3 regions of the Nocardioides sp. DN36 genome follow, and region 2 is predicted to be linked to each of the others. Evidence: predicted binding sites of a transcription regulator. Region 2 holds the regulator's gene; each other region holds the start of a gene.

Region 1 (7,084 bases), 1.5 Mb from region 2:
AGGGTTCGCCCGCCTACTACGGCGCGCGGGGCTTCGAGCGCGGCAGCGCTCACGGCTTCACCCGTCCGTCGCCGCGGATCCCGGACGCGGCGTTCCAGGTCGTCGTCCTGTCTGGCCATGAGTCGTGGATGACGGGTCCGCTCGTCTACTGCGAACCGTTCTGGGCGTACGACTGCGTCGGGTTGCGGGATCCTCACCTGACTGAGATCGAGATGCGGTTCGGCTGACGGTCTGGGCCCCCGCGGGCCTTGTTTCCGGCGGTGGCCTTCTCCGGGGGTGGCCTTGTTCCGGCGGTGGCCTTGTTCCGGCGGTTGCCGGGCCCTCTTGTTGCTGTGGCTCGCTGCTGGCTTCGTGTGGCCCTTCGCCGCGGACCGTGCGCCGTCGCTTGCTTCGCTGCGGCGCCGACCCCTCGCCGCTGGGGTTGGGCTCGGCTGCGGCGCCTTCGCTCGCTTCTACGCTCCTTGCGCGCGGTTCGCGGCTGCGGGCCACTCCTGGCCGGCTGCCTCTCCTTCGCCCTTTCTCTGCTGAGGTGGTTGTCGGTCCCTGAGCGTGCTCGAGCTCGGTGTCGTCCACTGCTGCCGCCGCCCCGGGTGCACGGTTGGCCTACTCGCGTCGGGGTCTTGATCTGGTCCACTGGTCGGGTGGGTGGCCGGGTCTCGGGGGTGGGAGGAACTCCGGCTTGCCGTCCTGGCTGCTGATTCGGACCTGCCAGGGGGTGTGGTGGACGGTGCGGTGGTGGTGTCCGCACAGCAGGACCAGGTTGTCCAGGCTGGTGTCGCCGCCTTCCGACCAGGGGGTGATGTGGTGGGCGTGGCCCATCACCGGGGGTCGGGTGCAGCTGGGGAAGGCGCAGTGTCGGTCGCGGCAGACCAGGGCCCGCCACAGGGCGGGGGTGACGAGCCGATGTGCCCGTCCGACGTCGAGGACCTCGCCCCTGCCACCGAGGGCGATGGGGATGATGTCGGCGTCGCAGGCCAGCCGCCTCACCACGGCCGGCGTCAGCTCCAGACCGTCGTCGGTCACACCCCCAACCGGGGTGGTGCTGCCGAGGGTGGCCCAGTCGATCCGGCCCCGCAGAACGTCGAGGGATGTGGTGACTGCGATGCGGGGGCGGGCGCCGTGGCAGTCGGGTGGGAGGTCGGTGGTCAGGGCGTGCCGGGCGGTCTCGACCAGCGCGTCCCACAACCGGGCGCCGTGATCGCGGGGGTCCTTCTCGACCTGGCAGTCCGGGTCATCCTCATCATCTGTGCCGGTGCCGGTGCCGGCGCCGGCGCCGGTTGTGGTGGCGGGCTGGGGCTTGGTGAGTGGGAGGAGGGCGGCCTTGATCAGGGCGGCGTCCTCGACCGTGCCGCGGCCGCGGAGTTGGATGCCGCCGGCGCCGTCCTCGGTGATCGCGAGGTACCGGTGGTGGTGCGCGGCCCGGTCCTCCCGGTCCAGCGCGGCCTCGAGCTTCCGTTCGGCCTTGTCCGGGTCCACCAGGACGGCGATGCGTTTGCCGACCGTGGCCAGGTCGGTGGCGTTCAACCGGCCCGCCTCGCCCAGCAGTGCGGCCTCGCCCGCGGCCCGGACGGTCGGGTTGAGGGGGAGTTTCTCGACGGCGGTCACGATCACCGACGCCTGCTCCGGCGAGATCGCACCCCGCGACAGCGCCGCGTGGGTGGTCGGGTGCTCGGTCACCAGGACTGTGGCCTGGCGGACGGTGCGGTGGCCCTCGGCGTGGTGCAGGCCGGCGAGGTGGGTGAACCACGCCGCGGTCGACCCCCACGCCAGCTCGGTCTTGGCGACCCCGCGGGCCTCGATCTCGGCCAGCACCGGCGCCTGCACGGCCGCGACCTGGCAGCGGACCTGCTCCAGCGCGGCGACCACGTCGACCAGCTCGTCACTGGTCTTCGCAGCCCACAGCACCTCGCCGAGCTGGGTGAGCAGCGCGGCCGCGGCGGCGGCCACCCCGGCGGGGCTGGTCGTCGTGTCGGTCGGCCGTTGCTCCATGACCTGACTCAACCAGAAAGCACCGACAGTCCCGGCCTCCTGACCTGTGGATATCTCGCTCAGCGAGATGCTTTCCGAAGAAAGTTTCGAGGACCAGTTGAACGCCTTGGCGGCGCTCTTGGGGGCAGCCGCAGGGACCCTCGCCGAATGGTCAGAGACTCCACCGGATCGGCCAGATTCGATGCGGTTGGTGACCAAACCGCACACCCCGAACCCGGAAGCCGGCGCCGGCCCAGACGGACCTCACCGGTAGCCAGCCAGGACCGCCACCGACGGCAGCCCGAGAGCCGGGAGCGAGCCGGAGCACGACCCCGACGCCAGCCGCCCGGCCGGGTCGCCCAGGAGGGGTGCCGAATGGTCACAGACAGCATCGGATCGCGCCGATCCGATGCGGTTGGTGACCAAACCGCACACCCCGAACCCGGGAGCCGGCGTCGGCCGAAGCGGACCTCCCCGTAGCCAGCCAGGACCGCAACCGAAGACGACCCGAGAGCCGGGAGTGAGCCGGAGCCCGAACCCGACGCCAGCCGTCAGGCCGTTCGTCGGATGGGTGCCGAATGGTCAAGGACCGCACCGGATCCGGCCGATCTGATGCGGTTGGTGACCAAACCGCAACCGAAACCCGGGAGCCGGCGCCGACCGAAGCCGACCTCCCCGGTAGCCAGCCATCACCGCCACCGGAAGCAGCCGGAGAGCCGGGAGGTGGCGATGACTCAAGCCGACCTGAACCGAACCCGACGCCGAGCCGAGCCCAGCCGAAGCCACCGCCGGCCGAGCTGCGGACGAACCACCCGCCACGCACGAGACGCGGGCCCCGAGGGTCCCCTAGCCTGCGGACATGGCCACCTTCATCCTCACGGTCATCGGCGATGACCGCCCGGGTCTCGTGTCGGAGCTCTCGGCGCCGATCAGCGCGCACGGCGGCAGCTGGGAGCGCAGCCAGATGGCGCGGCTCGCGGGCAAGTTCGCCGGGATCGTGGTGGTGTCCGTCGCCGACGAACGCAGCGAGGACCTGGTCGCCGACCTCAGGGCGCTCGAGGAGCAGGGCCTGCAGATCACGGTGCAGCGCACGGACGAGCAGGGGGAGCGGGATGCGGTGCGGCTCCTGCTCGAGCTGCTCGGTGCCGATCGTCCCGGCATCGTCGCGGAGATCTCGGCCTCCCTCGCCGCCCACCACGTCAGCATCGAGGAGCTCAGCACCGACGTACGCGACGCGCCGATGGCCGGCGGACGGCTCTTTGAGGCCACGGCCATCCTCGCGGCCCCGTCCACGACCAGCACCGACGCCCTGCGCTCGATGCTCGAGGGCCTGGCCGACGAGCTGATGGTCGAGATCAACCTGTCCGACGACTGACGGCCGACGCGCGGCAGGGCCGGGTGACCCTTGTCGGCCCGCGCGCACCCGCGCACGCTGGCGGGAGTCCGCATCTCGGGACCCGACAGCACGCGGGGGAGAGATGGAGGAAGCGATGTCCAGGGCATCGAGGTCAACGGCCGCCGAGAGCATCGAGGTCGAGGGCTACGAAGGTCACTTCCAGAACATGGACGACGGTTACACGGTCGCCTTCGAGAAGTACACGGCCGACGTCGACCTGTCGCCGTTCTTCAAGGGGCTGCCGGACGACCGGTGCCAGTGCGCGCACTGGGGCTACGTCGTCGCGGGCCGGCTGACGTTCCACACCAGCCGTGGCGACGAGTCGTTCGAGGCCGGCGACGCCTACTACGTGGGACCCGGGCACACACCGGTGCTGTACGCCGGCACCGAGGTGGTCGAGTTCAGCCCGACCGACGAGCTGGCGCGCACGATGGAGGTGGTCAGCCAGAACATAGCGTCGATCGTCTGAGTCAGCTCAGCCCAGCACCCGCCGCGCCAGGTCGACGTGGAAGTCCACCGCCAGCAGCAGGTCGTCGATGTGGACCCGCTCGTCGGCGTTGTGGAAGCCGGCCGCGAGCACCTCGGCCGAGGTGGCACGGAACGGGCTGAAGCCGTACGCGGTCCCGGTGCCGGCCGCGCGCAGGTAGACCGAGTCGGTGAAGCCGGTGCTCAGCATCGGCACCGGCTCGGCGTCGTCGCCGCCCGCGGCCAGCACGGAGGCGATCGCCTCCCAGAGCTCGGAGTCCGGGGGAGACGCGCTGCCGGCGATCAGCTCCTCCGGCCACTCGAGCTCGTACCGGAGGTCCGACCCGAGCCGGGCGCGGACCGCGGCCTCCACGTCGGCCTCGGTGGTGCCGGGCAGGATCCGGCAGTCCAGCTCCATCGCCGCGCGGGCCGGCATCACGTTGCGCTTGCGCGACCCCACCAGCAGCGTCGGCGCCATCGTGGTGCCTGCCAGGGCGGGCAGCGCGTGCGCCAGGACGGGGTGCAGCGCGGCCGCCCGGGCGATCGCGTCGTCGAGGTCGGTGACCGGCTCGTCCAGCAGCTGCTCCAGGGTCCGCTCGACGAGCGCCGACCGCACCCGCACGGGCATGCCGCGGCCGACCCGCCGCAGCAGCTCGCCGAGGAGGGGTACGGCGTTGTCGCCGATGTCAGGCGTGGACGCGTGGCCGGCCTCGCCGAGCGCGACGACCCGCACCGGGTAGGTGCCCTTCTCGCCGATGCCGATGGTCTGCACGGTGCGCCCGCCGGGCAGCGGGAGGCGTTCGCCGCCGCCCTCGTTGATCGCGAGGTCGGGCCGGATGTCCGGGCGGGACTCGAGCAGCCAGCGCATGCCGACGTCGGCGGTGCCGTCCTCCTCGTCGGCCACGGCCAGCAGCCACAGGTCGCCGCGCGGTCGGAAGCCCGTGCGCGCCAGCTCGGCCATCGCCACCGCACGGGCGGCGACCTCGTTCTTCATGTCGATCGCGCCGCGCCCCCACAGCCAGCCGCCCTCGTCGACGACGGCGGCGAACGGCGGGTGCGTCCAGTCGCGCGGGTCGGCGGGCACCACGTCCGTGTGACCGACGAAGGCCAGGGACGGCGCCCCGCCGGTGCCCGGGATCCGCGCGACCAGGTTGGCCCGGTCGGGGTCCCGCGCCACCAGCTCGCAGTCCACGCCGGCTCCCGTCAGGTAGTCACGCAGGTACGCCGCGGCCGCGGTCTCGTTGCCGGGCCTGCGGCCGAGCGCCGCCTCGCGTGCGTTGCTGGTGTCGAGCCGGACCAGCTGCCGGGTGACCTCGACGACCTCCTCGTGCAGCGGGTTCACGACGCCACCCCGAGGCGGTCCAGCACCCACGCCAGCACCTCGGCCTCGTAGGCCAGGTGCCCGAACCGGCCCGACGGCCCGACGTGCGCCCCGGCGCCGAGCTCGCAGCGGAACATGCAGCGCGGCGACCAGTCGGGGTCGGAGGCGCGGAGCGCGGCCACCCACTTGGCCGGCTCGTGCACCATCACCCGGGGGTCGTGCACGGCTCCGGTCACCAGCAGGTCGGGGCGCCCACCTGCGGGCGGGATGTTGTCGTAGGGCGAGTAGGCGAGCATCCAGTCGAAGTCCGCCCGCCGCCGCGGGTCGCCCCACTCGTCCCACTCGTTGACGGTCAGCGGGATCGAGGCGTCGAGCATGGAGCTCACGACGTCGACGAAAGGCACCTCGGCCACCACCGCGCGCCAGCGGTCCGGCCGCTGGCTCAGCACGGCGCCCTGGAGCAGCCCGCCGGCGCTCAGGCCGCGTGTGGCGAGGCGGGTCCCGTCGACGAGCCCGTCGGCGAGACCGTCCGCCACGGCGAGGTGGTCGGTGAACGTGTGCTGCTTGTGCTCGAGACGACCGTCGAGCCACCAGCGCCGACCGCCCTCACCGCCGCCGCGCACGTGGGCGTGGGCGTAGACCACGCCCCGGTCCAGCAGGCTCGGGAGACCGGGGTCCCACTCCGGCTCGAAGGTGTACTCGTAGGCGCCGTACCCGTAGAGCAGCGCGGGCGCCGTCCCGTCCAGCGGGATGTCCCGACGCCGCACCACCGTCGCCGGCACCGAGACGCCGTCCGGCGCCGGGAACCACAGGCGTTCGGTGACGTAGGCCGACGGGTCGTGGCCCGGCGCCTCCTGGCGGTGGACGTCGCGCTGGGCGCCGGTGACCAGGTCGACCGCCGACCACACCGGGGGCTCGACGTGCGCCTCGTCGACCACGACGACCGACGCAGCGGCGTACGCCGTGTTGCGCGCCAGCCGCAGCGACCCGCCGGCGAAGCGGCTGCGCAGCACGGTGCCGGGGCCGGCTGGGTCCCGGAGCGGGACGATGCGGAGCCGGTGCTCGAACCCGGCCCGGTGGCTCAGCACCAGATGGCCGGCGAAGGCGTCCACCCGCTCGAGCCGCTCGGCGGGGTCCTCGGGGCGCACCTCCTCCCAGGCGCCGTGGTCCTGGTCGCCCGCGCGCGGCACCGGGCAGGAGACCAGCCGCAGCTCGTCGGCGTCGTCGTCGGTCACCAGCAGCAGCCGGTCCGTCTCCGCGACGTGCTCGGCGCGGTAGACGACGCCGGTGCGACGGCCACCCACCGAGCGCGGGGGCGACTCGGGCTCTCGCGCGTCGATCGCCCACGTCTCCCCGGTGTCGCGGCTCTCGGCGAGCACCAGCACGACCGCGCCGCTGCGGCTGGCGCGCAGCGTGAGCTCGAACCGCTCGTCGGGCTCGGCGAGGACCAGCACGTCGTCGGCGACCGGCGTCCCGATCCGGTGCCGCCAGACCTGGTGGGGCCGGTAGGCCTGGTCGTGCACGGTGTAGAAGAACCACGCGGAGTCGGCGCTCCAGGCGCCTCCGTAGTAGGTCCGCGGGACCTCCTCGGCCAGGTCCTCACCGGTGCGCAGGTCCCGGAACCGCAGCCTGAACACCTCCTCGCCGGTGGTGTCGACGGAGTAGGCGAGCAGGTCCTCGTCCGGGCTGACGAGAGTCAGGCCCAGGTCGAGGTAGCCCGTGCCGTCCGCGAGCGACCCGATGTCGAGCAGAACCTCCGTGCCTACCGCAGATGTGCGATATCCGTAGCCAGACGCGCCCGCCAGAGACGAAATCTGTTTCAAATCGGTTTCATTACCGTGGATTTCCCTGACCAACTGACCGTAGTCACTTCCGGCGACGTGCCGGGTGTAGTAGGAAAACCTCGAGCGCCGCCACGTCGGGGAGACGTCGGC
Region 2 (7,084 bases):
CACCGACCCCGCGGTCGTCCGCAAGGCCCTGGCCCGGCTCGCCGGGAGCTGACGGGCAGCCTGCGCGGACCGTAGCGTCGTACGAAGTGGGGGCTAGAGGCCACGTCTCGTATGACGTCCGCGTCCCTCAGAGCCGCGCGTGCCCGTCCCAGCCGCCTCGCGGGGCGCCCACGCCGAAGAACGACGCCACGGTGGGCGCGACGTCGACGGTGTGCGCCCGGGCCGGGTCGGAGACCCCGCGGGGGACCCGCGGGTGGCCGCCGGCGACGAAGAACGGGATCGGCCGGGTGGCGGGGTGGCCGTGGTTGCCCGGGATCGGGTTGTCGGTCACCGGGTCGGGGTCGCTGAAGCGCCAGCCGGCGCGGCAGTAGACCACGACGTCGCCGGCCTCGGGGCCCAGGCGCAGGCTCGGCTCCCGCCGGTCGTGCGCGGTGAGCACGCCCGGGTGGGCGTGGGCGATCGCCCGCATCCGGTCCACCGCCCGGTCCCGGTCGCGGGCGGGGCCGGTCCAGTAGAGGAGGTCCGCGCCGCCGTTGTCGGCGATCTGCACGCGACCGGCGAGCAGCGGGTCCGCGTCCATCGGTGCCTGGAGGCTGACCACCTTGTCCGGGGTCGACCAGTCCATCGAGTGGTCGGCGAGCACGAGCAGCATCGAGTGCCGCCAGCGACCGGTGGACCGCAGCATGTCCACGAACCGCCCGACCTGGTGGTCGGTGTCGGCGAGGGCCGCCCGCCGCTGCAGCTTCAGCGTCGTCCCGGTCAGGTCGGCGTGGCCGAACCGGTCGATGTCGCCGAGATTGACGAACATGAAGTCGGGGTCGAGCCGGTCGACCATGGCGAGGGCGGCGTCCATCGTGAACTGGTCGGGTGCGTGCCCGGAGACGGGCACGACCGGCGCCGGCTCCCAGCGGTGCGTGGCGCGGGTGCCGAAGACGCCGTAGAGGTACTCCTTGCTCAGCACGGTGCCGGTGGTGAGCCCGTGCCGGTTCAGCCGGCCGATCACGGTGGGCGCCGCGATGTCGGTGGCCCGGTCCATGGTCCGGACCTCGCCGAGCCCGCGGTCGTAGATCGCGTTGGCGGGCACGCCCGAGCGGTCCGGCCGCACGCCGGTCATCATCATCACGTGGTTGGGGATCGTCTCCATCACCGGCAGTGAGGTGGCGCGGGGGAACCGCAGCCCGCGCTCGCGCAGGGCGTGCAGGTGCGGGGTCAGCAGGCCGTCGATCTCGTCGGGGCGGCAGCCGTCGACCACCAGCACGTAGGCCCGCTTGCGGTGCCGGCTGCGGCCGGTGGTCGCAGCCGCGGCGCCGGGCAGGCTCGAGAGCAGCAGCCCGGACGCGCCGGCGGTGAGCCCGGCCGACAACAGGGTGCGGCGACCGGCCCGCGCCTGCTCGAGGCCGGCGACGAACGCACCGGACGGTCGTTCAGGTCCGCACATCAGGAGCCCACCGGGCGGTCGACCGCCTCGACGCGTCCGGTGCCGGTCCGGGTCGCCCACGAGGTGGACCAGGTGATCGGGGTGTCGCGGTCGGCCCGGTCGCCGATGACGAACCAGTCCATCTGGGCACGGTCGGCGGTCAGGTCGAGCACCGAGAACCCGTGGCTGTCGAAGTCGAGGTACTTCACGTGCCGGTTGTTGGCCTTGATCGCCTCCTCGACCGGCACGCTGGTCGTCCGGGCGGGCGAGCCGGTGATGTCCTTGAGGTTGCTGGAGGTCACCGACGTGCACACGAACTCCACCCCCGCCGACTCCCCGAGCGGGTAGGTCGAGGCGTCGTACGGCAGCTCGGCGGCCCAGCCGGAGTGGATGTCGCCGGTGATGAAGAGCGCGTCGCTGACCTGGTGCCGGCGGATGTGCGCGAAGACCTCGCGCCGGTCGTCGGTGTAGCCGTCCCACTGGTCGACGTTGTACGGCGCCCCGTCGGCCGGCAGCAGTCCGGTGACGTCGTTGACCGGGTCGACGAGGTCGTCTGGGATCGCCCCGAAGTTCACCGGCGCGATCATCACCGGGTTGCCGACGACCTTCCACTGCACGGCGTCGTGCGAGAGCGAGTCCTTGAGCCAGTCCATCTGCTGACGGCCGGTGATGGTGCGGTCCGGGTCGCTCACCGCGGGATCGGGGTCGGGCACCGGGGTGGGGGCGACCGGCTGGACCTGGCGGTCGCGGTGGCTGCGCAGGTCGAGCATGCTGAGCTCGGCGAGGGTGCCGAACCGGAGCCGGCGGAAGAGCCGGTCGCCGTCACCCACGCGGACGCTGCCGTCGAGCCGGGCGGGCATCCACTCGTCGTACGCGCGGTGCGCCCGCGCCCGGCGGTCCCGGTAGCTGCCCTCGCCGCCGGCGCCGTGGCCGGGGGTGTGGTTCTCCGCACCGTCCCGCCAGGCGTCGTTGGCGGTCTCGTGGTCGTCCCAGGTGACGATCCAGGGGTACTTCGCGTGCAGGTCCTGCAGGTCGGGGTCGCGTTTGTACTGCCCGTGCCGCTGGCGGTAGTCGGCCAGCGACACCATCTCGTGGGCGGGCTGGTGGCTGCGGATGTCACGGTCGTCCGGGCCGTAGCCGTACTCGCCCGGCCCGTACTCGTAGAGGTAGTCGCCGAGGTGCACGACCGCGTGCAGGTCGTCGCGGGCGGCGAGCCCGCGGTAGGCGCTGAACCAGCCCGCCTGGAGGTTCGCGCAGGAGACGACACCGAAGCGCAGGTGGTCGGGGGTGGCGTCGTGTGTCGGGGCGGTGCGGGTGCGCCCGGCCCGGCTGGTGTGGCCGTCCCAGCGGAACCGGTAGTGGTACCACCGGGCGGGGTCGAGCCCCTTCACGTCCACCTTGACGGTGTGGTCGCGCTCGGGGCCGGTGGCGAAGCTGCCGCTGCGCACGACGTGGCGGAACTGTGCGTCGGTCGCCACCTCCCACGCCACGCGCACCCGCGGCCCCCTCCCGGAGCCGGGGGTGCTGGCCGGGGTGGGCGTGACCCGGGTCCAGATGACCACGGCGGTGGGGAGCGGGTCCCCGGACGCGACGCCGTGCCGGAACGCGCCACCACCCTCCCGGGCCGGGGAGGCCTGCGCGGTCGCCGGTGCAGCGGTCGGCGCGAGGCCGGCGAGGACGCCGCCGGCGGCGCCGGTCGCGAGGACGGTACGCCGCGGCAGCGGCCGGGCTCGCAGGGGCTTCGGGGTGGCGGCGCGTGGGGTGCTCACGCGTCCTCAACGCACGGGACCGGGTGGGGGTGACGGCGCGCGGGGTGTGAGCACCGTCAGTTCACCCGGGCGTCGCCGGGGAGTCAGCGGGGCAGCCAGTCGGGGAGAGTCAGTCGGCGGCGGCCGCGGCCGAGCCCTGGGTCGCGGTCAGGCTGTCGAGCTCGCGGTCGAGCTCGTCGTCGTCGACCGGCGCGGGCATGCCTTCCGCGGCCAGCCACCCGGCGACCACGACCAGCCAGCCGACGACCACGTCGATCACCCAGTGGTTGCCGGTGCCGACGATGACGACGGCGGTGCCGGCGGCGTACAGCCAGCCGAGCACCCGCAGCCAGTGCCAGCGGGCGTGCCGCTGCAGCGAGATCGCGACCCACAGCGCCCAGCCGGCGTGCAGCGACGGGAACGCGGCCAGCTCGTTGGTGAGCCCGCCGAGGCCGCGCGGCGCGGAGGCGTCCGCGCTCCACCAGCCGTCGGCGGCGTGCAGGCTGAGCACGTCGACGTACCCCTCGATGAACCGCGGCGGGGCGGTCGGCATCAGGAGGTAGGCGACCAGGCCGATGATGGTGCCGATCGCGAGCGCCCGTCGGGCCGGGATGTAGCAGCGCGAGCCGAGCCGGTAGAGCCAGAGCAGCACGGCGGCGGTGACGACGTAGTGGAGCGTGGCGTACCAGTAGCTGCCGATCAGCCCGATGACGTCGTTGTCGGTGAAGAGATGGTTGAGGGGCACCTCCCAGTGGATCCCGAGGTGCCGCTCGATGTGGAGGAGGTCGTGGGCGCGGGCCAGGGCAGGGCCCATCGCGGCGTCGGCGAAGAGGCGCGAGAGGCTGTAGGCGACCCACAGGCTCAGGACCAGCGCCAGCTCGAGGACGCCGCGCACGAGACGCGGGTATCGCTTACGGATACCCACGATCGCGGGAATGCTCGGGATGCTCACGGGTCCACTCTCAGGTCAGGCAGGGCACATCGCTATCAAGTATGCCCCTGACCTCCCCCTGAAGCCCGCTCATTATTACCTCGGGGTCACATTCGCCGCAGGACCGCGGTGACCTTCCCGAGGATGGTCGCGTGGGTGCCGTCGATGGGCTCGTAGGCGTCGTTGTGAGGGAGCAGCCAGACGTGGCCGTCCTTGCGCTGGAAGGTCTTCACCGTCGCCTCGCCGTCGATCATCGCCGCCACGATCTCGCCGTTCTGCGCGGTCTGCTCCTGGCGGATGACGACGTAGTCGCCGTTGCAGATGGCGGCGTCGATCATCGAGTCGCCGGAGACCTCGAGCAGGAAGAGCTGGCCGTCGCCGACGAGCTGCTTGGGCAGGGGGAAGACGTCCTCGATCCGCTCCTCGGCGAGGATCGGGCCGCCGGCCGCGATCCGGCCGAGGACGGGGACGTACTGCGCCGCGGGCACGGCGTCGCCGACGCCGGTCTCGTCGTACATCGTCTCGTCGGCTGCCGAGATCGACCGGCGGGCGGCCATCACCTCGGGCAGGAACACCTCGATGGCGCGGGGACGGTTGGGGTCGCGCTTGAGGAAGCCCTTCTCCTCGAGCACCTTGAGCTGGTGGGCGACGCTGGAGGAGCTGGTCAGGCCGACGGCGTCGCCGATCTCGCGCATGCTCGGCGGGTAGCCGCGCTTCTCGATGGAGTTCCTGATCGTGGTCAGGACGCGCTGCTGGCGCGGGGTGAGGCCGGTGGCGTCGGGCGGGCCGTCGGGAAGCTGGGTGACCTTGTCGGACTTCTTCGTGGCCATGCGGCTGCCTCCAGGCTCTGCGGCGGACGCTCCGGGGCGCCCCGGGCGAGTGGGGACCACGCTAGCCAAATCGACTGGGTGATTCAAACATCTGTTCGAAGGCGTGTCGCGGGTCGTGACGGGGGTGATCAGGCGTCGTCGGGGGCCCACACGTACTGCGGCATGGTGCACACCTCGACGTAGCCGAGCCGCTCGTAGACCGGTCGCCCCATGCTGCTCGCGACCAGGATCGACTCGTCGCACCCACGCCTCCGTCCCTCGCGCATCAGGGCGGCCGTGACGGCGTACCCGACACCGCGCCTGCGGGCCTGCGGGAGCGTCGCGACGTCGTAGATGCCCGCCGTGCGTCCGGTGATCCACACCGAGCCGCAGCCGACGGGCTCGCCGTCGAGGCTCGCCACGGCGTGCACCAGGCAGGCCGGGTCGAAGACCGTCAGCCAGTCCCGGAGAGGTGCGGCGAGGGAGCCGGGGATCTCGAACACCTCGCACATGAGTCGCGCGACGTCATGGTCCGACGCGTCGGTGCCGAGCGCGATCTCCAGGCCGGGCACCGCGCTCGTCTCGGCTCCGTGCTCCTCGGTGACGAGGGGGACGTGCATGCCCGGACTGTCCTCGCGGTGGGCGCCGATCCCGGTGAGCGCGCGGTCCAGGGCCTCGGACCAGGTGGACGGGCCGCACCACCACAGGAACGGGAGCCCGGCCTCGATGAACGGGGCCGCCGTCTCCTCGACGCGTGCCTGCTCGGTCCCGGGGGCGAACCGGGCGCCGACGACGTCGTTGAAGAGCGGGTGCGGCAGTCCGGTCCGGAACGTCGTGACGTCGGGGTCGGTCCCGGTCGTGACGAGCGGGGAGGTGGCCAGGACGCGGTGGAACTCCGCGAGGTTCACCTCGACGGCGTCGGCGCGCGGGTCGCTGGCCATCTTCGGAACGTACGCCGGGACGGGCCGTCTGCGCATGACGCATCTGGTTGACTCCGGCCATGCCCTTTGCCTCGAGCTGTGTCGTCACCGGAGGTGCCCGCGGGATCGGGCGGGGGATCGCCGAGCAGATGGTCGCCCGTGGCCACGCCGTCGTCGTCACCGACGTGGACGGGCCCGCTGCCGAGCGGACGGCCGCCGAGATCGGCGCCGTGCTCGGTCTTGCGCTCGACGTCCGCGACCCGGCCGCCCACGCTGCGGCCGCCGCGGAGGCCACGCGCCACGGCGAGCTCACCGCGTGGTTCAACAACGCCGGCGTCGGCGACGACGGCACGCTCTCCGCGCTCTCCGAGGAGGCGGTGCGGCGGCTGGTCGAGGTCAACGTCCTGGGCACGCTGTGGGGGATGCGCGCCGCGCTCGAGGCCTTCGGCCCCCGCGGCGGCGACATCGTGAACACCGCGTCGCTGTCGGGCTTCGGGCCGGTGCCGGGCTACAGCGTGTACGCCGCCACCAAGGCCGCGATCGTCTCGATCTCCATGTCGTGTGACGTGGAGACGCCGCGGGGCGTGCGCGTGCACGCGCTCTGCCCGGACGGCGTGCAGACAGCGATGCTGGACGGCCAGGACCCGGAAGGGATCGGGTCGGCGCTGGTGCACTCCGGCGGACGGATCCTCACCGTCGACGAGGTCGCCTCGGCCGCGGTCTCCCTGCTCGGCACCTCCCGGGTGGTGCGCTCGGTGCCGGGCTGGCGGGGCGGCGTGGTCCGGGCCTCGGCGCTCGCGCCCTCGGTCGCTGCGCGCGGGCTGGGACTGTTCGTCGCGCAGGGGCGGCGGGCGATGAAGCGGTCCGGCTCCGCCTGACCGGTCCCGAGAGCAGGGCAGTTCGCCCTCTCTTGGTTCCTCGTCGCGCTCGGTCTCGCCGGGTGGCGCTCGAACTGCCCGGCCGTGTGGTCGCGGCTCGTCATCCACAGGTCGGTGACGTGTGGGTTCCCCGCTCGTTGGACCTCTACTAGCGTGCTTGTCGGCGCTCGGTTCTCGGGTTTTCGGGTGCCGGTTCTCGGGGAAGGATCTGCGCGTGCATCGCTCTCGGATGGCGTTCGCTTTCGGACTCGCGTCTGCCCTGGTGCTGGGTGGGTGCTCGGATGATCCTGAGCCGAAGATGGCTCCGGCTCCGTCTGCATCGGCCTCGGTGAGTGAGTCCCCCTCGCCGAGCGAGTCGTCTGGGTCATCGCCTCGTGATGC
Region 3 (7,084 bases), 1.1 Mb from region 2:
CGGTCTCGGACGCCTCGCGGGTGAACTCGCGGCCGTCCCACCGCACCGGGTGCGAGAACGGGCCGCCGAGCGACACCCCCTCGCCGAACGCGACCGCCCGGCCGGCCCGCTCGGCGTCCATGAGGGCGACCAGGGCCTCGACGTCGGCGACGGTCAGCCCAGGGTCGACGCCGGCCACGAGGGCGGCCTGGAGGAACGTGAAGAACTGACGGTCGACCTCGGCGACCGTGGTCGCGCCCGCCGACATCCGGGTGTTGAGCTCCGTGGGGCGGAACCCGTCGACGGTGAGGACCCCGTCGACCCCGAACGCGCCGCGGTAGCCGTGTGCCCGCTGCAGGTGTGCCCCCACGCGGCGCACGACGTCGCGCATCTCCTCGCGGTCCTCGGGCGGCGGGTCCCAGGAGGTGCCGAGCCCGCCGTAGACGAACCGCCGGCGCACCGGGTCGCGCAGCATGGCGATCTCGACCGGGCGCAGCGCCGCCGTGCCGTCGGGGAGCACGAAACCGTGGATCGAGCACGGCACGCCGTCCAGGAACGGCATCACCCGCACCCGGTCGCAGCGCGGCCGGAAGAACCCCAGAGCCGCTGCCCGGTCGCCTCCGTCGCGGATCCAGCGCACGTAGTTGCCGCCGCCGTTGAAGCCGTCACGGGCGTCGCCGGACCAGACGGCGCCGAGCGGCCCGGCGAGCCGGTCGGTGGCGTCGTCGAGCGCGGTGTCGTCGACGGGCACGATGAGGTACGGCGCGTGGGCGACGCCGGTGGCGGCCCAGACCTCGTCGGCGAGCATCTTGTCCTCGAGCGCCAGGAACGAGGCCGGCCGGCCGCCCGTGACTGGACGTCCGAGGATCGGCTCGTCGGTGGTGACGAACGGAGTGGTGGACCAGATCCCGCGCCGGTCCGGGTCGAGCTCCTCCACCGCTGCCACCACGTGGTCCGGCAGGTTGTGGGCCAGCCGGTCGTGGACGCGGAGCTCGTCGGTCACCGACGCCGTCGGCGGCGGTGCGACCTCGACCACGACGCACTCGCCCTCGGCCGGGACCGGGCCCGCCCCGCGGGTGGTCGAGACGACGAGGACCGGGCAGCCCAGCTCGCGCAGCCAGCCGACGAGCGGAGTGAAGCCGGCCAGAACTCCCGGCCCGAGGAGGACCGGGCGGCCGGCGAAGAGCTCACCGAGGCGCGCGGTCGCCCGCGCCCGGGTGGCGGGGTCGGTGAGGTCGGTCGACGGCTCCATGCGCCGACGTTAGTGAGCGCGTGGTGGCCCGGCCACCGGAATACCGCCGCCCGGGCGCGGGTCGCCCCGACGCCGCCACCGGCGCCAGCCGCGCCGGACCAGCCGCGCGAGCAGGAGCAGCAGGAGCAGCCCGGCCGCCAGCAGCACCGCCGCGATCGCGGCAGCGGCGCGCGGGTGCTGGATCGCGAACCACACGACCGCGAGCACCACCACGTCCTCGGCGATGCTGGCGGTGATGTTGGTGACCGGCTCCGGCGAGGAGTTGAGCGCCAGCCGGCCGCCCGCCTTGGCGAGGTGGGAGAGCAGCGCGGTCCCGCCGCCGACGACGCCGAGGACCGCCTCGTCCAGGGAGTCGGCCTGCCCGGCGATCAGCACGCCCACCACGGCACCGGCGGTGGGGCGGACCGCGGTCGAGATCGCGTCCCACGTGGAGTCGACGTAGGGGATCTTGTCGGCGACGAACTCGAAGGCGTAGAGGAAGAACGCCACCGCCAGCACGTCCCAGCGGCCGACGGCGTCGGGGATGTCGGCGAAGCCGCCGACGCGGTCGGAGATGCCGAGCACCAGCACGACCAGGTAGCAGTTCACCCCGCTGGCCCAGCCGCTCGAGAACGCCAGTGCGAGTGAGTCCACGCCGGGAGTCTAGGAGCGCGCGGCCGCGTCCCGGGCTAGCAGGAGGACGTCACCCCGGAGTCCGGGACCGTCCACGGCCCGCAGCCGCTGGCGTCCGTGGGCGGCTCCGGGATCACCAGCACCGGGTCGGTACCGAGCTCGACGAGGTCGTCGACGGGCACCTGGAAGTCCGCAGTGGCCAGGTCCGGCGCGTGCATGGTCTCGCTGACATAGGTCACGAAGGTCTCGGAGTGGATCACCTTGGCCTCGCGCTGGAACCAGAGCCGGTCCGGGTCGATCTTGTCCAGCCGGTCGCGGGGCACCGCCATCCAGCCGGACCCGTGCATCGGGCGCAGCGCCATCACCTTCGTGATCGCCAGGCTCCCGCTCGGCCCCGCGGTCACGTCGCAGCTGAGGTAGTAGCCGCCGGACAGGCCGTCCTCGCAGTAGCGCCGGGCGCTGCCCTCGGCCTCGCTGCGGGCGTGGCTGAGGTCGATCGAGAGCTGGTGGTCGGTGCCGGTGCCGTAGGAGATCGACATGCCGCTGGCCTTGTCGTACCACTTCGGTGGCAGCTCGTTGCCCTGCCCGTCAAAGGCGCCGAACTCGCCCTTCGGCAGGTCGGGGACGCTGCGCCCGAACACCGCGGAGGCGTGCTCGTCGAGCAGCCGTGGCATCTGCTGGGGGTCGTAGTCCTGCAGCGCGCGGCGGGTGGCCGGGTCGACGGCGGTCGTCGGGCCGTTGCCGCCCGAGCCCGGCAGGACCTGCGCGGCGGTGACCCCTGCGGTCGCGACCACCGCGGCCGCGGCCACGCCCGCGACCAGGCGCTGTCCCCGGAGTCGTCGCCGGCCGGCCCGGAGCGCCGCGCCGGAGTCGGGGGAGTGGCCCGGCTCGTCACGGGCGACGTGCTCGCGCAGCAGGGTGGCCAGGTCGTCGTTGCTCATCGGGTCTCCTCGGTGGCGATCAGCTCGGGCAGGTGGCTGCGCAGGGTGTCCAGGGCTCGCGCGGTCTGGCTCTTGACCGTGCCGTCGGCGATGCCGAGGAGGTCCGCGACCTCGGCGACGGAGAGGTCGTCGAGGAAACGCAGCGCGACGATCGCGCGCTGTCGAGGCGGCAGCAGCGCCAGCGCGGCGCCGAGGTCCAGCGTCGTGGGCGGGTCGTCGCCGGCTCGGTCCGGCAGCTGGTCGGTCGGCGTCTCGGGCCGTCGGCGGCGCAGGTGCGAGAGGCACTCGTTGACGACGACCTTGCGTGCGTACGCCGTCCGGGTGCTGGAGTTCACGCGCGGCCACGCGGCGTACAGCTTGGCCATGCCCTGCTGGGTCAGGTCCTCGGCGAGGTGCCAGTCGCGCACCACGAGGTAGGCGGTGCGCCGCAGGCCGGAGCCGTGGACCGAGAAGAACTCCGTGAACTCCTGCTCACGCTGGTCGCGTCGCACGTGGGCTGCCTCCGGTCCGAGATGGGCGCCGCGCCACGGGTGGGCGGCGGTCTACCCGTTGTACGCCGCCCGCTGCTCTCGAGGTTCGCAGCGGCGGTGAGAATTCTCAGGCAGGCGCCCGGCCGGACTTCTGGGCCGTCTGCTGGGCCGTCTGCTGGGCCGTCTGCTGGGCCGTCTGCTGGGCCGTCTGCTGGGCCGTCTGCTGGGCCGCCTCTTGGGCCGCGGTGACCCGGGCGAGCGAGTCCGCGTCGCGGCCGACCACGGTGGTGCCGTCGGCGGCGGTGAGGATCGGGCGCTGGATGGTGGCCGGGTGCGCGACCATCGCCTCCAGCCACGCCGCCCGGTGGTCGGGCTCGCGGGGCAGCTCGATGCCCGCCTCGCGGGTCTCCTTCGGCCGGGCGACGTCCCACGGTTCGAGCCCGAGGCGCGCCACCACCTCGCCGAGCTCGGCCGCCGTCGGCGGGTCGTCGAGATAGCGACGCACGGTGTACGCCACGCCGGCGGCGTCGAGCTCCGCGGTCGCGGCACGGCACTTCGAGCAGGCGGGGTTGAGCCAGATCTCCATCGCTCGACGCCCCTCAGTCGACGTCGGTCTCGGTGGCCCCGGTGAGGGCGACCAGCTCGTCGTACGTCGTGGAGAACACCGCGGCGGGGTGGCCGGCGGCCGCCCACACCACGTCGTACTTCCGCAGCCAGGGGTCGAGGTAGGTCGGCACCGGCGCCGGGTGGCCGATGGGGGAGACACCGCCGATGACCTGGCCGGTGTGCTCGCGGACGAACTCGGGCTTCGCGCGCCGCAGCTCGGTGACGCCGATGCGCTCGGCGACCTTCGCGGTGTCGACGCGGTGGGCGCCCGAGGTGAGGATCAGCACCGGCGCGCCGCCGGCGTCGAAGAGCAGGCTGTTGGCGATCGCGCCCACCTCGCAGCCGAGTGCCTCGGCGGCGAGTGCGGCGGTGTGGACCGAGTCGGGGAGAATGACGATCTCGCCTTGGCCGCCACGGCGCCGGTGCTCGTCTCGAAATAGGGTGATCGTGGGGTGCTCGGTCGTCATACTGCGACCCTAGCCAGAGGCGGGGCCACCGGTCCGGTGGGTTTCGTGGTGCGTGCGCCGGCTGGTCCGGCGCCTGAGAGGAGACTGGATGAGTCGGCAGCAGCCGCGCTCGGTGAGCGGTGCGACCTGGGTCCTGCTGGGGTTGGTCCTGCTGAGCGGGTTCACGGCCCTGCTCACGGTCATCCTGCGTGACGACCTGGTCAGCTCCTGGGCGTCAGGGCACCCCGACTCGACGGGCGACCTCAAGCCGCCGGCGTTCGTGCCGGTGGCGATCGTGCTGTTCGTGGTGTTCGCGCTGCTGGCGGGCGTGCTGGCGATGTTCCTGCGCAGCGGTCACAACTGGGCGCGGCTCTCGCTGACCGCGCTGGTCGCCTTCATGGCCGTCGCGACCCTCGCCGGGCTGCGCAGCGACCCGCCCGCCCTGTTCGTCGTCCTCACGGTCGTCTCGGTGGTGCTCGACGCCGCCCTGCTGTTCTTCCTCTGGCACCGCGACACCAGCGCCTACATCCGCGGCGTCCCGCTGTCGTCGCGCGCCGTCACCCGGCGCTGACCGCGGCCGGCGCCCGGGGGCGCCGGTCATCCCTTGACGGACTGTCCGTGCCGAGGTGTAGCGTTCGGGGTGTTCGAACACGCGTTCGAACCCCGCTCGGCGGGGACGATCTCGACCCCGTCCCCGCCGGGCCGGCCGCAGACCTGCGGCCGGTCGGCGCGGGCCGGGGTCGGTGTCCGGGGTCGAGGGTGTGGTGAGAGGCGGCGGCCAGATGAGGCGGTACGACGACCCCGTGGAGGTCCGCAAGGGCTTGGTGACGGGCGTGGAGGGTCCCGAGCAGTTCCTGTGGCGCGGGCGGTTGTGGAAGGTGCGGGCCGTGGTCGCGCACTGGGTGGAGACGTCGCCGTGGTGGCAGTCGTCGGGAGCGCGAGCGGCGGTCGGTTCCGACGACGTGCCCCCGGGAGCTCCCGCCGGCGACCTGCTCGTCGAGCGGGAGATGTGGCGGGTCGAGGCCGGCCGGGGCATGGGGCTGGCGACCGGCTCCGGCGAGGGCGACGGCGGTGGCGTCTTCGACCTCTCCTTCGACTGGTCCGACGGTCGCTGGCAGCTCGTCGGCTGCGTGGACTGAGGGGTGGAGTCGATGAGCGTCCCCAACCCCTACGCGCTGCCGGCCACCACGCACTCCTACCTCGCCCGCTCGGCCGAGTCGCTGAGTGAGGCGATGGCCGCGACCGAGGTGCCCACCCGCTACGCCTGTGCCCACGTGGCGGCGCTGCGGGCCACGGCCGCCCTGCTGGCCGCCCGGGCGCACCCGGCGCCCACGCGGCGCCGCCCGCAGAAGAATGCCTGGGTGCTGCTGGCCGAGGTGGCCCCCGAGCTCGAGGAGTGGGCCCGGTTCTTCGCGGCCGGCGCCGGCAAGCGTGCCGCGGCCGAGGCGGGCTCGGCGCGTGCGGTCACCGAGCGCGAGGCCGACGACCTGGTCCGCGACGCCGACCGCTTCCTCGCGGTCGTCGAGCAGTGCCTCGGGCTGGTGCCGCACGCGCCGGCGCGCGGCCAGGTGGTGCGGCACGTGAGCTGAGCCCGGCCGGTCCGGGCCGGGTTGACGTCTCCTCGGGGAGGCGTAGACTTCAGGTGTTCGAACATGTGTTCGACAAAACAGTCAGGGTCGAGCCGGCTGAGCGCGCAGGAGGCGACCCGTGCCCGATCCCTTCCCCCATCTCCACGTGGCCTCGGGCTACTCGCTGCAGTACGGCGCGTCCCACCCGCACACGCTGGTCGAGCGGGCCGTCGAGCACGAGATGGACACCTTGGCGCTGACCGACCGCGACGGCACCTACGGCGCGGTGAAGTTCGCCAAGGCGTGCCTGTCGGCGGCCGTGCGGCCGGTGCTGGGGGTCGACCTCGCGCACCGGCCCACGCTCACCACGACGTCGTCCGGCGGGGCCGACCGGGCGACCGGTCCGTACGTCACCCCGGCCGGGCGCCCCCGGACCCCGGTGCGGGGCGGGGCGTTCCGGGACCTGCGGCTGCCCCGGGTGACGTTGCTGGCCAGCGGCCGGGCGGGGTGGGCGGCGGTGTGCCGGCTGGTCTCGGCCACCCACCTCGCCGGGGAGCGGGGGGCCCCGGTGCTCGACCCCGGCCTGCCGGAGGTGGCCGAGCTGCTCGGGTCCGGCGACCTGGTGGTGCTGCTCGGCCCGGCCTCCGAGCTGGGGGTGGCCGCCACCCGCCGCCGCGACGACCTCGCCGAGGCGGTGCTCGCGCCGTGGCTGGCCCGGGTGCCCCGCGAGAACCTCGTGGTCGAGCTGGTCTCCCACCGGCTCGGCGCGTCCGGTGCCGGCTGGGGGCCCGGGACCACCCCGCACGCCGCCCGGATGGCCGGCGCGGCCCGCCGGGCCGGGCTGGGGACGGTGCTCACCAACGCGGTCCGCTACGCCGACCGTCGCGACGCCCCCACCGTCGACATCCTCGACGCCGCCCGCCGGCTGGTCCCGCTCGACCGCCGACATGTCGATCGGGGCAACGCCGAGGGCCACCTCAAGTCCGGCAAGGAGATGGCCGAGGTCGCCGAGGAGATCTGCCGGCTCGCCGGGCTGGCCGCCGACCCGGCCCGCGAGGCCCGGCAGCTGCTGGCCCGGACCCGCGCGGTGGCGGACCGGTGCGCGCTCGACCCGCGCTCCGACCTGGGCCTGGGGGAGGTGCACTTCCCGGAGTTCGAGCTGGCCGCCGGGGGAGTCACCCCGCGGCCCACGCCGGGAGCAGGTCCGGCC

Evidence for each region. The regulator LexA, encoded in region 2, represses DNA repair genes until DNA is damaged. The targets are predictions, from matches to a motif close to TCGAACANNTGTTCGA.
Region 1: the regulator LexA is predicted to act here: its motif matches at 2,064-2,079, upstream of ACZ43H_RS09140 (HNH endonuclease signature motif containing protein).
Region 3: the regulator LexA is predicted to act here: its motif matches at 4,951-4,966, upstream of ACZ43H_RS10820 (DUF6504 family protein).

The regions. Positions count from the first base shown of each region.
Region 1 is NZ_AP043823.1:1,698,913-1,705,996, reverse strand. Features, by position in the region: gene ACZ43H_RS09145 (GNAT family N-acetyltransferase) at 1-227, shown strand, start outside; gene ACZ43H_RS09140 (HNH endonuclease signature motif containing protein) at 604-1,989, opposite strand; gene ACZ43H_RS09135 (glycine cleavage system transcriptional repressor) at 2,828-3,343, shown strand; gene ACZ43H_RS09130 (cupin domain-containing protein) at 3,459-3,833, shown strand; gene ACZ43H_RS09125 (M20/M25/M40 family metallo-hydrolase) at 3,840-5,171, opposite strand; gene ACZ43H_RS09120 (prolyl oligopeptidase family serine peptidase) at 5,168-7,084, opposite strand, start outside.
Region 2 is NZ_AP043823.1:3,163,093-3,170,176, reverse strand. Features, by position in the region: gene ACZ43H_RS16045 (ATP-dependent DNA helicase) at 1-52, shown strand, start outside; gene ACZ43H_RS16040 (alkaline phosphatase family protein) at 128-1,438, opposite strand; gene ACZ43H_RS16035 (alkaline phosphatase D family protein) at 1,438-3,186, opposite strand; gene ACZ43H_RS16030 (phosphatase PAP2 family protein) at 3,296-4,117, opposite strand; gene lexA (transcriptional repressor LexA) at 4,204-4,926, opposite strand; gene ACZ43H_RS16020 (GNAT family N-acetyltransferase) at 5,055-5,846, opposite strand; gene ACZ43H_RS16015 (SDR family NAD(P)-dependent oxidoreductase) at 5,906-6,703, shown strand; gene ACZ43H_RS16010 (DUF6318 family protein) at 6,918-7,084, shown strand, end outside.
Region 3 is NZ_AP043823.1:2,072,365-2,079,448, reverse strand. Features, by position in the region: gene ACZ43H_RS10855 (hypothetical protein) at 1-1,231, opposite strand, end outside; gene ACZ43H_RS10850 (DUF4126 domain-containing protein) at 1,241-1,864, opposite strand; gene ACZ43H_RS10845 (hypothetical protein) at 1,900-2,784, opposite strand; gene ACZ43H_RS10840 (SigE family RNA polymerase sigma factor) at 2,781-3,275, opposite strand; gene ACZ43H_RS10835 (ArsC/Spx/MgsR family protein) at 3,382-3,840, opposite strand; gene ACZ43H_RS10830 (YbaK/EbsC family protein) at 3,854-4,327, opposite strand; gene ACZ43H_RS10825 (hypothetical protein) at 4,416-4,877, shown strand; gene ACZ43H_RS10820 (DUF6504 family protein) at 5,089-5,445, shown strand; gene ACZ43H_RS10815 (SAV_6107 family HEPN domain-containing protein) at 5,458-5,895, shown strand; gene ACZ43H_RS10810 (DNA polymerase III subunit alpha) at 6,014-7,084, shown strand, end outside.